2 regions of the Mesorhizobium sp. P170090 genome follow, and region 1 is predicted to be linked to the other one. Evidence: riboswitches for the same ligand, from Rfam matches in the RefSeq annotation. Region 1 holds a riboswitch; the other holds the start of a gene.

What was found. Region 1 has a riboswitch for thiamine pyrophosphate ahead of AC3EML_RS15190 (YkoF family thiamine/hydroxymethylpyrimidine-binding protein). Riboswitches for the same ligand answer to the same signal wherever they lie in the genome.
Region 2: it holds a riboswitch for thiamine pyrophosphate, as region 1 does, so the genes downstream of both, thiB (thiamine ABC transporter substrate binding subunit) here and AC3EML_RS15190 (YkoF family thiamine/hydroxymethylpyrimidine-binding protein) in region 1, are expected to answer to the same signal.

What each region holds. Positions count from the first base shown of each region.
Region 1 covers NZ_JBYNWH010000001.1:3,181,814-3,186,691, forward strand. The annotation lists gene AC3EML_RS15165 (hypothetical protein) at 1-244, shown strand, start outside; gene AC3EML_RS15170 (DUF1236 domain-containing protein) at 586-915, shown strand; gene AC3EML_RS15175 (hypothetical protein) at 1,014-1,229, shown strand; gene AC3EML_RS15180 (DUF2934 domain-containing protein) at 1,322-1,561, shown strand; gene AC3EML_RS15185 (hypothetical protein) at 1,720-1,971, opposite strand; TPP riboswitch at 2,313-2,425, shown strand; gene AC3EML_RS15190 (YkoF family thiamine/hydroxymethylpyrimidine-binding protein) at 2,416-3,024, shown strand; gene AC3EML_RS15195 (ABC transporter permease) at 3,280-4,122, shown strand; gene AC3EML_RS15200 (ABC transporter ATP-binding protein) at 4,119-4,878, shown strand, end outside.
Region 2 covers NZ_JBYNWH010000001.1:312,831-317,708, reverse strand. The annotation lists gene AC3EML_RS01595 (ABC-F family ATP-binding cassette domain-containing protein) at 1-1,234, opposite strand, end outside; gene AC3EML_RS01590 (thiamine diphosphokinase) at 1,236-1,895, opposite strand; TPP riboswitch at 2,058-2,172, shown strand; gene thiB (thiamine ABC transporter substrate binding subunit) at 2,216-3,223, shown strand; gene thiP (thiamine/thiamine pyrophosphate ABC transporter permease) at 3,444-4,878, shown strand, end outside.

The DNA.
Region 1 (4,878 bases):
TGCGCAGGACAATGGCGACCAGCACGGCCCTGCCGCGCCTTGCCAGGCGCAGCCTCAGGACGATGGTCAGAAGCCGCCGGTCGCCAATGGCGGCGGCGAATCGACCAGCACGCTCGGTCCCTGCGGCGGCGTGCTGCAGCCGCCGCCCAGTGGTGACCAGGGTATGACGCAGCCGCCGCCGGATCAGGGCAAGACGCCGGTGATCAAGCCTGGCGAGGTGCCTGCGCAGCCGCCGAAGCAATGACCTTTGCTTGAAACTTCACGGCGTGGCACGAAGGCGGTCGGTTCCCGTCTTGGCCGGGCGACGAGGTCACCGGATCAATGCCGGCGCCGGCCGCGATCGCCACCGGAATTGGAGCCGTGCATCATCCATGTCGAAGGTCTCCTGAGGGATTGTGCTTCAATGCGAATCTTGCGGGTGCGGGTTCTGCTGGCATGACCGGGAAGCCGATCAATTTAGTCTCCGCTTGCGGAACAAGACCGTACCGGCTGCGTTTGCCTCCAGGAGCCCGCCACCTCGATCTGCGCTGTTTTCGCCTCATGCGGGAACACGGCGGAGCTCGCCAACAACGACAGGAGACGAAGATGAAAACCATCCTTATTCCCGCCGTCGCCGGGCTCGCCATGATCGCTGGTATCGGCATTGCCGCCGCCGACGAGGTCATCGTCACGCAGCCGGCACAGCAGCAGGTGATCATCACCCCGGAACAGCGCACGGTCGTGCACCAGTACGTAAAGAAACATCCGCTTGCCTCGGTCAATCTGCTCGGCGTCGAATTGAATGTCGGCACTGCCTTGCCTGATACTGTCGAGCTGCAGGAGGTTCCCGACGTTCAGTACAGATACGCCGTCGTCGACAACCATACCGTGTTGGTCGACCCCAGCACGCGCAGGATTGTCGAGGTGGTCGAGTAACGCTCGACAACCTAACCCTTCATCGGTGATACGGCCCTGTCGTTCTTCCTAAAAGGGCGGCAGGGCCGAATGATGAACATGATGAAAGGAGAATTGCCATGTTGCCGCATGTCGAGACCCCGAACTCCGCCAATGTTGCGGCGTGTTGCGACAAGTTGCTGGCCGAGCGCAACACGGCGCTGTTATCGATGAAGGAAGCGATCGCGCTCCTGCGGGAGCGCACCGGCACCGATCGTTCGGATGCCGACCTCGCCGGGCTGATCGTCAAGAAAGCGGCGCTGCTCGGCGTTGCGGTGATTTCCGACCCGCGCTGAGATGTCTCGTCACTCAAGACGCCGGTCGAATTTTCGGCTAATGTTTTCGTGGAATCTGGACCAACCGACCGGACCCAACCACGGAGGCTTAAGTGACGGACGACAAACAGGACCGCATTCGCCAGCGCGCGCACGAGATCTGGGAAAAGGCCGGCCGGCCTGAAGGCGCGCATCAGGAACACTGGGAGCAGGCCACGGCTGAAGTCGATGGCGCGGTCGCCAAGCCCAAAAAGGCGGCGAAGAAAGCTGACGCCAAGCCCGCCAAGGCAGCCGCCAAGCCAAAGGCAGCGAAGCCTGCCGCCGCAAAGTCCGGCAAAGCCAAATCGAAATAAGGCCAAGTCGAAATAAGTCAGTCGAAATAAAGCAAGGCCGGAATTCGCTGGCCGGGCCATCCTTGGCGCCCGCCGTTCAGGCGCGCCCGAGCCTCTCAACCTGACGAATTGCGCCTGCGACGGGCAGCGCAATTCCTTGTGTTTGGCGACAGGCGCCCTCATGCCTCCCAGGCATAACTCGACAGCGCAAAGCGAATGCCGGCAGCTGTCATGGTCAGTTCGCATTCGGTGATCTGGCGCAGGTGGCGCAGATAGCGCGTCACGGTCTGTGGCAGCCAGCCGGCGCAGGCCTCTACATAGGCGCGGCTGTGAACAAGGGTGCCGGTCGACAGCCTCTCGTCCTTCTCGGCAACGACTTTCAGATATTGGCGGATGAAGCGGATGTCGTCGGCGATGTCTTGGCTGGCCATTCGCCAGGCCCCGGCGAGGCGTTCGCACTGATCGAATGACAAGGGCAACAAAGGGGGCGGCAATAAAGGCGGCGGCAACGACGGAGATGACCGCAAAGACGAGAGAGATCGGCGAAGGCAACATGGTTCGCTGTGCTCAAGGACATTCCTCTCTGCGAAAAGAGATATCGTACTTTATGTACGAATGAGCGTCAAGCCAATTTCGTACAGTTGGGACGATAACGCAACGAACTGACGAGTCGTCTGTTAACGCCCGGGCGCCCGGCACGTCTGGCCCAAAACACTTTCCCGCAGTGCCTCAACAAACGGCTTCCCCAATGCCGCGAACGGTGCTTTAACCCGCCCATCCACAGGGGTGCTCCGTATCGTCGGGGCTGAGATGAGGGCGGCAAGCCTTCGGACCCTAAAGCTGATCTGGATAATACCAGCGGAGCGAGGCGGGCGATGTTTTCAGGCGCACAGATTTCCCTTTATCCCATGACCGACGATTTCGTCGGCGTCATCCTCGGCGCGCTCGGCGCGCTCGATCCCTGGCGCGACCGGCTGCGGATCGAAACCGATGACATCTCGACCCTTATGGTCGGGCCGCCCGAGGTGCTGTTTCCCGCCATGCGCGACCTGTTCGTCGCGGCGGCCAAAAGCGGCAAGCACTGCGTGCTTTCGGCGGCGGTCTCGCGCGGCTGTCCGGGCGAGCCCGACGATCCGATCTGCCGCTCCGACGAGACCGGCGGCCCCGCCATTCCGCTGGACGAGCGCAAGATCGCCGGGATCCGCGCTGTCCAGGCCACGCCGTCGACCGGCCAGCCGGTGGCGGCGCAGTTCTCGCTCTACGTTATGGGCACGGGCGACCATATGGACGAGATCTACGGCTGCATCGATTTCCTGAAACAGTCCGGCGTCTTTGAGCGCTCAAAGAACTTCTGTACCAAATTGCGTGGCGATGCCGGTGCGGTGTTTGCCACGCTCAACGAGGCCTTCTGCCGCTTCGGCCCCGGCGCCGGCCACGTCACCCTCGACATCACGATCTCGGCGAACAGCCCGAGCGCCGTCTGAGCCGCGGCTCAAGCGTCGTTCCTTGAGGATATTGCCGTGGCTGGTTTATCTGACCCATTGCGTGGAGGAGATGCCTCTGACCCCTCAGCACAGAGAGGAGGGGAGCCATTGGCGATTGGCGAAGACCGCGATGCCCACGAATCTCCCCCCTCGAGCAGGAGATGGCCGGCAGGCCAGAGGGGGTCCCAGCGCGTGGAGCGCCGACGTCCTTTTCGCATCGGCAAGGCGTGGGCGCTCTATGCGAGACGACCCCCTCTGTCGCCTTCGGCGACATCTCCCCCTCGAGGGGGGAGATTAGCCGCAGCCATCGCCAAGACCATCCCCGCCGCCTGCGCCTCCGCCCTGCTCCTCGCGGCGTGGGAGCTCTACGCCCGCTATGGTGGCGCTGCGCCCACCATGCTGCCGGCGCCGTCGCGCGTGCTGCAGCAGGCCTGGGAGCATCGCGCTGCCCTTGCCGACAACACGCTGCCCACCATCCGCGCCACATCAGCCGGCTTCGCCTGCTCGTTGGTCGCTGCCTTCGTGCTTTCGGCGCTGGTCGATTTCTTGGCCCCGCTGCGCCGCGCGCTGTTTCCGCTGCTGATTGTCAGCCAGACCTTGCCGCTGGTCGCGATTGCGCCGCTCATCGTACTGTGGTTCGGCTTCGGGCTGATGCCAAAAATCTTGCTTGTGGCGCTCGTTACCTTCTTCCCGATGATGGTGGCGCTGGTCGAGGGTTTTGCCGCGACCAGCAAGGCGATTTCGCAGATGCTCGCCACCATGGGGGCAGGGCGCTGGCGCATCTTCTGGCTGGCGCGCCTGCCTTCGGCGCTGCCCTATTTCTTCGCCGGGCTGCGCATCTCCATCACCTACGCCGTCGTCGGCGCGATCTTCGCCGAATATGCGGGGGCGGCGAAGGGGCTGGGCATCTACATGCTCAATGCCAAGAACAACTTTCGGCCCGATCTGGTGCTCGCCGCGGTCGCCGTCAGCGCCGCGCTCACGCTTGTCTTGTTCGCCATTGCGGTGCTCGTCCAGCGCTTCGCCATGCCTTGGGAGAATGCAGGGAGCGAAAGCCGCGACGGCAAGGTTGAAGCTGCAGAAGAGAACCGTCAATGACGCGGCTCGAACTCCGGGACATCAGGAAGAACTTCGGCGCGCTTGAGGTGCTCGCCGGCATTTCGCTTCATGTCGCGGCCGGCGAGTTCGTCTCCATCCTCGGCCCTTCCGGCGCCGGCAAGTCGACGCTGTTCCAGTTGCTGACCGGCGCGCTGAAAGGCGAGGGCGACATGCGCTTCGACGGCGCGCCATTGCAGGGCAGCCCCTTCGCCTTCATGCCGCAGCGCGACGCGCTGATGCCGTGGCGGCGCGTCATCGACAATGTGACGCTGGGGCTGGAAGTGCAGGGTCTTGGCCGCAAGGCGGCGCGCGAACGCGTCGCGCCGTTGTTCGCTGAGTTCGGCCTTGCCGGTTTCGAGCGCGCCTGGCCGGCCGAGCTTTCCGGCGGCATGCGCCAGCGCGCCGCCCTTTTGCGCACCGTGGTGCAGCAGCGCGACATGCTGCTGCTCGACGAGCCCTTTGGCGCGCTGGATGCACTGACCCGCGCGGGTATGCAGCGCTGGCTGGAAGGCATGTGGCAGCGCCAACGCTGGACGGCGCTGCTGATCACCCATGACGTGCGCGAAGCCGTCTACCTCTCCGATCGCATCTATCTGATGTCGGCGCGGCCGGCCCGCATCATCGGCGAGATTGCCGTGCCGCTGCCGCGCCCGCGCACCACCGGCAGCGATGCCGCGCGCCAGGCCGCCGCGCTCGAAGCCGACATCCTCGACACGCTGCTCAATCCCGGGACTGACCGGCCCTCGTTCCCGCAGA
Region 2 (4,878 bases), 2.9 Mb from region 1:
GCGCCCGTTCGCCGCCGGACAGCTCGCGCACCGGGGTGCGCGCCTGTTCCGGCTTGAACAGGAAATCCTTCATGTAGGACACGACATGGCGCTGCCCGCCATTGATGACGAGGTTTTCGCCGCGCCCGTCTGTGAGATACTGCGCCAGGGTCTCGGCCGGATCGACCGCCTCGCGCTTCTGGTCGAGCGTGGCGATTTCCAGATTGGTGCCGAGCCGCACCGAGCCGGCGTCGGGCTTCATCTCGCCGGTAAGCATCTTCAACAGCGTCGTCTTGCCGGCGCCGTTCGGCCCGACAAGGCCGACGCGATCGCCGCGCTGGATGCGGGTCGAGAAGCTTTTGACCACGGTGAGGTCGCCAAAGCTCTTTTCGATGTTCTTGGCCTCGATCACCAGCTTGCCGGATTCGGCGGCGTCGCTGGCCACCATGGTGGCCGAGCCCTCGGCGCCGCGATGGCCGCGAAAACGCTGGCGCATGGTCTGCAGTTCGCCCAGGCGGCGCATGTTGCGTTTGCGGCGAGCCGTCACGCCATAGCGCAGCCAATGCTCCTCGCGCACGATCTGGCGGCCGAGCTTGTGCTGTTCGCGCTCTTCCTCTTCCAGCATAAGGTCGCGCCATTCCTCGAAATGGCCAAAGCCCTTGTCGAGGCGGCGGGTCTGGCCACGGTCGAGCCAGACAGTGGCGCGCGAGACGCGTTCGAGGAAGCGTCGGTCGTGCGAGATGACGATCAGCGCCGAAGACGTCCGGACGAGCTCCTCTTCCAGCCATTCGATGACCGACAAATCGAGATGGTTGGTCGGCTCGTCAAGCAGCAGAATATCGGGTTCGGGCGCCATGACGCGGGCAAGTGCTGCGCGGCGCGCCTCGCCGCCGGAGAGATCGTTGGGGTTCTCCGTGCCGGCGAGGCCGAGATGCTCCATCAGATATGTGGCGCGGTAGGGATCGTCGGCAGGCCCAAGCCCGGCCTCGACATAGGCACGCACATTGGCAAAGCCGTCCATGTCGGGCATTTGCGGGAGATAGCGCACCGTTGCCGAAGGCTGGCGGAAGACCTCGCCGTCTTGCGGATCGATCAGACCGGCGGCAATCTTCAGGAGCGTCGACTTGCCGGAGCCGTTGCGGCCGACGAGCGCGATCTTGTCACCGGCGGACGCCGTCAGTTCGGCGCCGTCGAGCAGCGGCGTGCCGCCAAAGGTCAGTCTTATGCCGTCGAGGTTGAGAAGGGGCGGGGCCATGTCAGCTTTCAGGCAAGGGGTAGGGGTGGGCGAGCAGCAGCGCGCGGCCATGGCCGAGCGCGATTTCGAGGCCGCCCCCGGTCGTGTTGGACTTGACCTCGTTCGAGATGGTCAGCGACGAGCCGAACACGACCTCGACATGGTCGAGCGGCCACTTCGCGCCGGACACGGTGAGGCCCGAAAGATCGGAAAAGCCGAGCACCGAAAACAGCGTTCCGTCGGCATAGTCGAAGCCGGCCTTGCCAGGCAGCAGAGGGGCGCCTTCCTGCGCTCCGCTGGTCAACAGCACTTTTGTGCCGGCCTCGGCCAGCCGCAGGCTGAGCGCCAGATGCAGGAAGGCGTGGTCGGCGCGCTTGCCGCCGAAAGCGCCGGCCAGCACCAGGCTGGTGGCGCCGCGTCCCAATGCCGCCGCGATCGCCAGTTCGCCATCGGTCTTGTCCTTTTCGGGAGGAAACACCTCCCGCGGCACGGCGGCGAGATCGGCAGGCAGGTCCGCCGGCACGGAATCGAAATCGCCGACCCACAGCTCCGGCATCAGGCCGAGCAGGCGGGCATGATCGATGCCGGCGTCGGCGGCGATGACGCGCGTGCCCGCGACCTGGCGGTCGAGCCGCGGCGTGCGGACGAGATCGCCGCCAAGCAGGATGGTGAATGTGCTCATATCCGCTGGCCCTTACCAGCCCCGCCGACGAAACGGAAGGCCGAGCGGCACCGTCACTCTTTGTTGGAGCATGATCTTTTTCCGGAAACGGATTCCACTTTCCGGGATCATGCTCGGGCAAACTTCCACTTGCGTGGCACCTTGGCCGGGCCTATGTGTCGAAACGCTCTAACGGGGTGCCGGACGCGATCTTCGCGGACCGGCTGAGAGGCAGTCTCGCCAACCCGCTGAACCTGATCCGGTTTGTACCGGCGGAGGGATTAGACGCTTCGGACAGCCCGACGCCTCAATTCCTTTCAACACGAATGAAGGAGGCGCCGATGCGCATGTTTTTGTCCCGTCTTGTCCCAGCGCTGGGGCTTGCTGTTTCGCTACTGGCAAGCTCTGCGTCCGCGCAGGAAAAACTCACGATCTATACCTATGAGAGTTTCACTGCCGACTGGGGTCCGGGCCCCCAGGTGAAGAAGGAATTCGAGGCCGAGTGCGGCTGCAGCGTCGACTTCGTCTCGGTGGCCGACGGCGTCGCGCTGCTCAACCGCGTCAAGCTCGAAGGTGCCTCGACCAAGGCCGATATCGTGCTTGGTCTCGACACCAACCTCACTGCGGAAGCCAAGGCTTCCGGCCTGTTTGTCCCACATGGCGCGGTGGCTGAAAACAACGTGCCGGGCGGCTGGAGCGACGACACTTTCGTGCCCTATGATTATGGTTATTTCGCCGTCGTCTACGACACCGAAAAGCTGAAGAGCCCGCCGAAGAGCCTGAAGGAACTGGTCGAGGGCGATGCCGCCGACAAGATCGTCATCCAGGATCCGAGGACGTCGACGCCGGGCCTCGGCCTGCTGCTGTGGGTCAAGTCGGTCTATGGCGACAAGGCGCCGGAAGCCTGGGCGAAACTCAAGGGCAAAGTGCTGACGGTGACGCCCGGCTGGAGCGAGGCCTATGGCCTGTTCACCAAGGGCGAGGCGCCGATGGTGCTTTCCTATACGACGTCGCCGGCCTACCACATGGTGGCCGAGAACACCGGGCGCTACCAGGCGGCCTCGTTCGAGGAAGGCGAGTATCTGCAGATCGAGGTCGCCGGCATCACCACCACGGGCGCGAAGAATCCGCTGGCGGCGAAGTTCCTGGCCTTCATGACCGGGCCGAAATTCCAGGATGTCATTCCGGAGACCAACTGGATGTTCCCGGCCGGGAAAACCGACAAGCCGCTCAATCCGGCTTTTGATAGGCTGGTCAAGCCGGCGAAGACCTTGCTGTTCAGCCCGGAAGAGGTCGCGGCAAATCGCAAGGCCTGGGTGGATGAATGGCTGGCGGTGATGAGCAAATAGCTTTGGCTGTATGATCGAAAGATGAGTGCCCTACGGCGCCCCCCTCTGTCCTGCCGGACATCTCCCCCACGAGGGGGGAGATTGGCTATCGTCGGCGATTTCGCCAGTCGCCAAGGTTGCAGGAATAAGCGGGGCGCGGAAATAGCTGATCTCCCCCCTTGTGGGGGAGATGTCCGGCAGGACAGAGGGGGGCGCGAAGGAACGCGACGCCCGGTAAAGAGTGCAACGCTCTGACCCCCGCATCACGGCCGGCATTGTCGCGCTTGCGGCAATCGCGCTGCTGATCGGTGGCGCCTTCGCCGGCCTTATCCGCGAAGGCGCGCACGACCTTTCCGGCGCCGCGTCCGCCTTTGACCTCTATCTCCTGCGCGTTGTCCGCTTCACGCTCTGGCAGGCTGCGCTCTCGATGCTGCTTTCTGTCGTACCGGCGCTGTTCGTCGCCCGCGCGCTGTCGCGGCATCCGCGCTTCTTCGGACGCGGCTTCATCCTGCAGCTGTTTACTGTGCCCCTTGCCTTGCCGGCGATTGTCGCAGCGCTGGGCATACTGGCGCTCTACGGCCGCGCCGGTTATTTCGCCGCGATCGGTGGCCAGAGCTGGCCCGACATCTATGGGCTGCCGGGCATCCTCGTCGCCCACGTCTTCTTTAACCTGCCGCTGGCCACCCGGCTGTTCCTCGAAGCGCTGGGCACGGTGCCGGCCGATCAATGGCGGCTGGCAAGCCAGCTCGGCATGGGAGCGAGGCCAGCCTTCCGGCTGATCGAGTGGCCGGTGATGCGCGCCGCGCTGCCGGGCGTCGCCGGGCTTGTCTTCATGCTTTGCATCACCTCCTTCACCATCGTCCTGATCCTCGGCGGCGGGCCGGCGGCGACGACGCTGGAAGTCGCCATCTATCAGGCGCTGCGTTTCGACTTCGATCCGGCGCGAGCGGTGACGCTGACGGTGCTGCAGATCGCGCTGACTTTTGCCGTCATGCTGGCGCTGACGCGGCTCGGCGCCAATATGACCGGCGACGCCAATTTGCCTGTCGCGCCGCGCCGCTATCACTTGGCCGGCAAAGCAGAAACAGCGTTCAACGCCGTCCTGATCGTGCTCGCCTTGCTGTTCGTCGCCGGACCAATGGCGGCCACCGTCGCGTCCGGCCTCGGCGCCGATCTCGGCCGGCTGGCGGGCGAGAGTGCCGTGCGTCAGGCGACCCTGACCAGCGCCGGTCTCGCCCTCTCGGCGGCGCTACTTTCGGTGGCGCTGTCGCTGTCGCTGATCATGGCTCGGCGGGCACTGTCGCTGCGCCGCCGGTCCAGTGCCCGTTCATTGCTCGAACATGCCACCGACACCGGCGCCGGCTTCGTCCTCGTCGTGCCGCCCATTGTCATCGGCGCCGGCTGGTTTCTCCTGCTGCGCACGGTCAGCGATGTCTTTGCCATCGCGCCGGTCATGGTCGTCACCGTCAATGCGGTGATGGCGATGCCCTTTGCCATCCGCGCGATGCGCCCGGCCTATGATGCGGCGAGCGAGCGCCACGAAAAGCTGTGCGCGCAGCTCGGCATTGCGGGCTGGAACCGGCTGCTTCTGGTCGACTGGCCATCGCTCCGGCGGCCGCTGGCCACCGGCTTTGCCTTCGCCATGGCGCTGTCGCTCGGCGATCTCGGCGTCATCG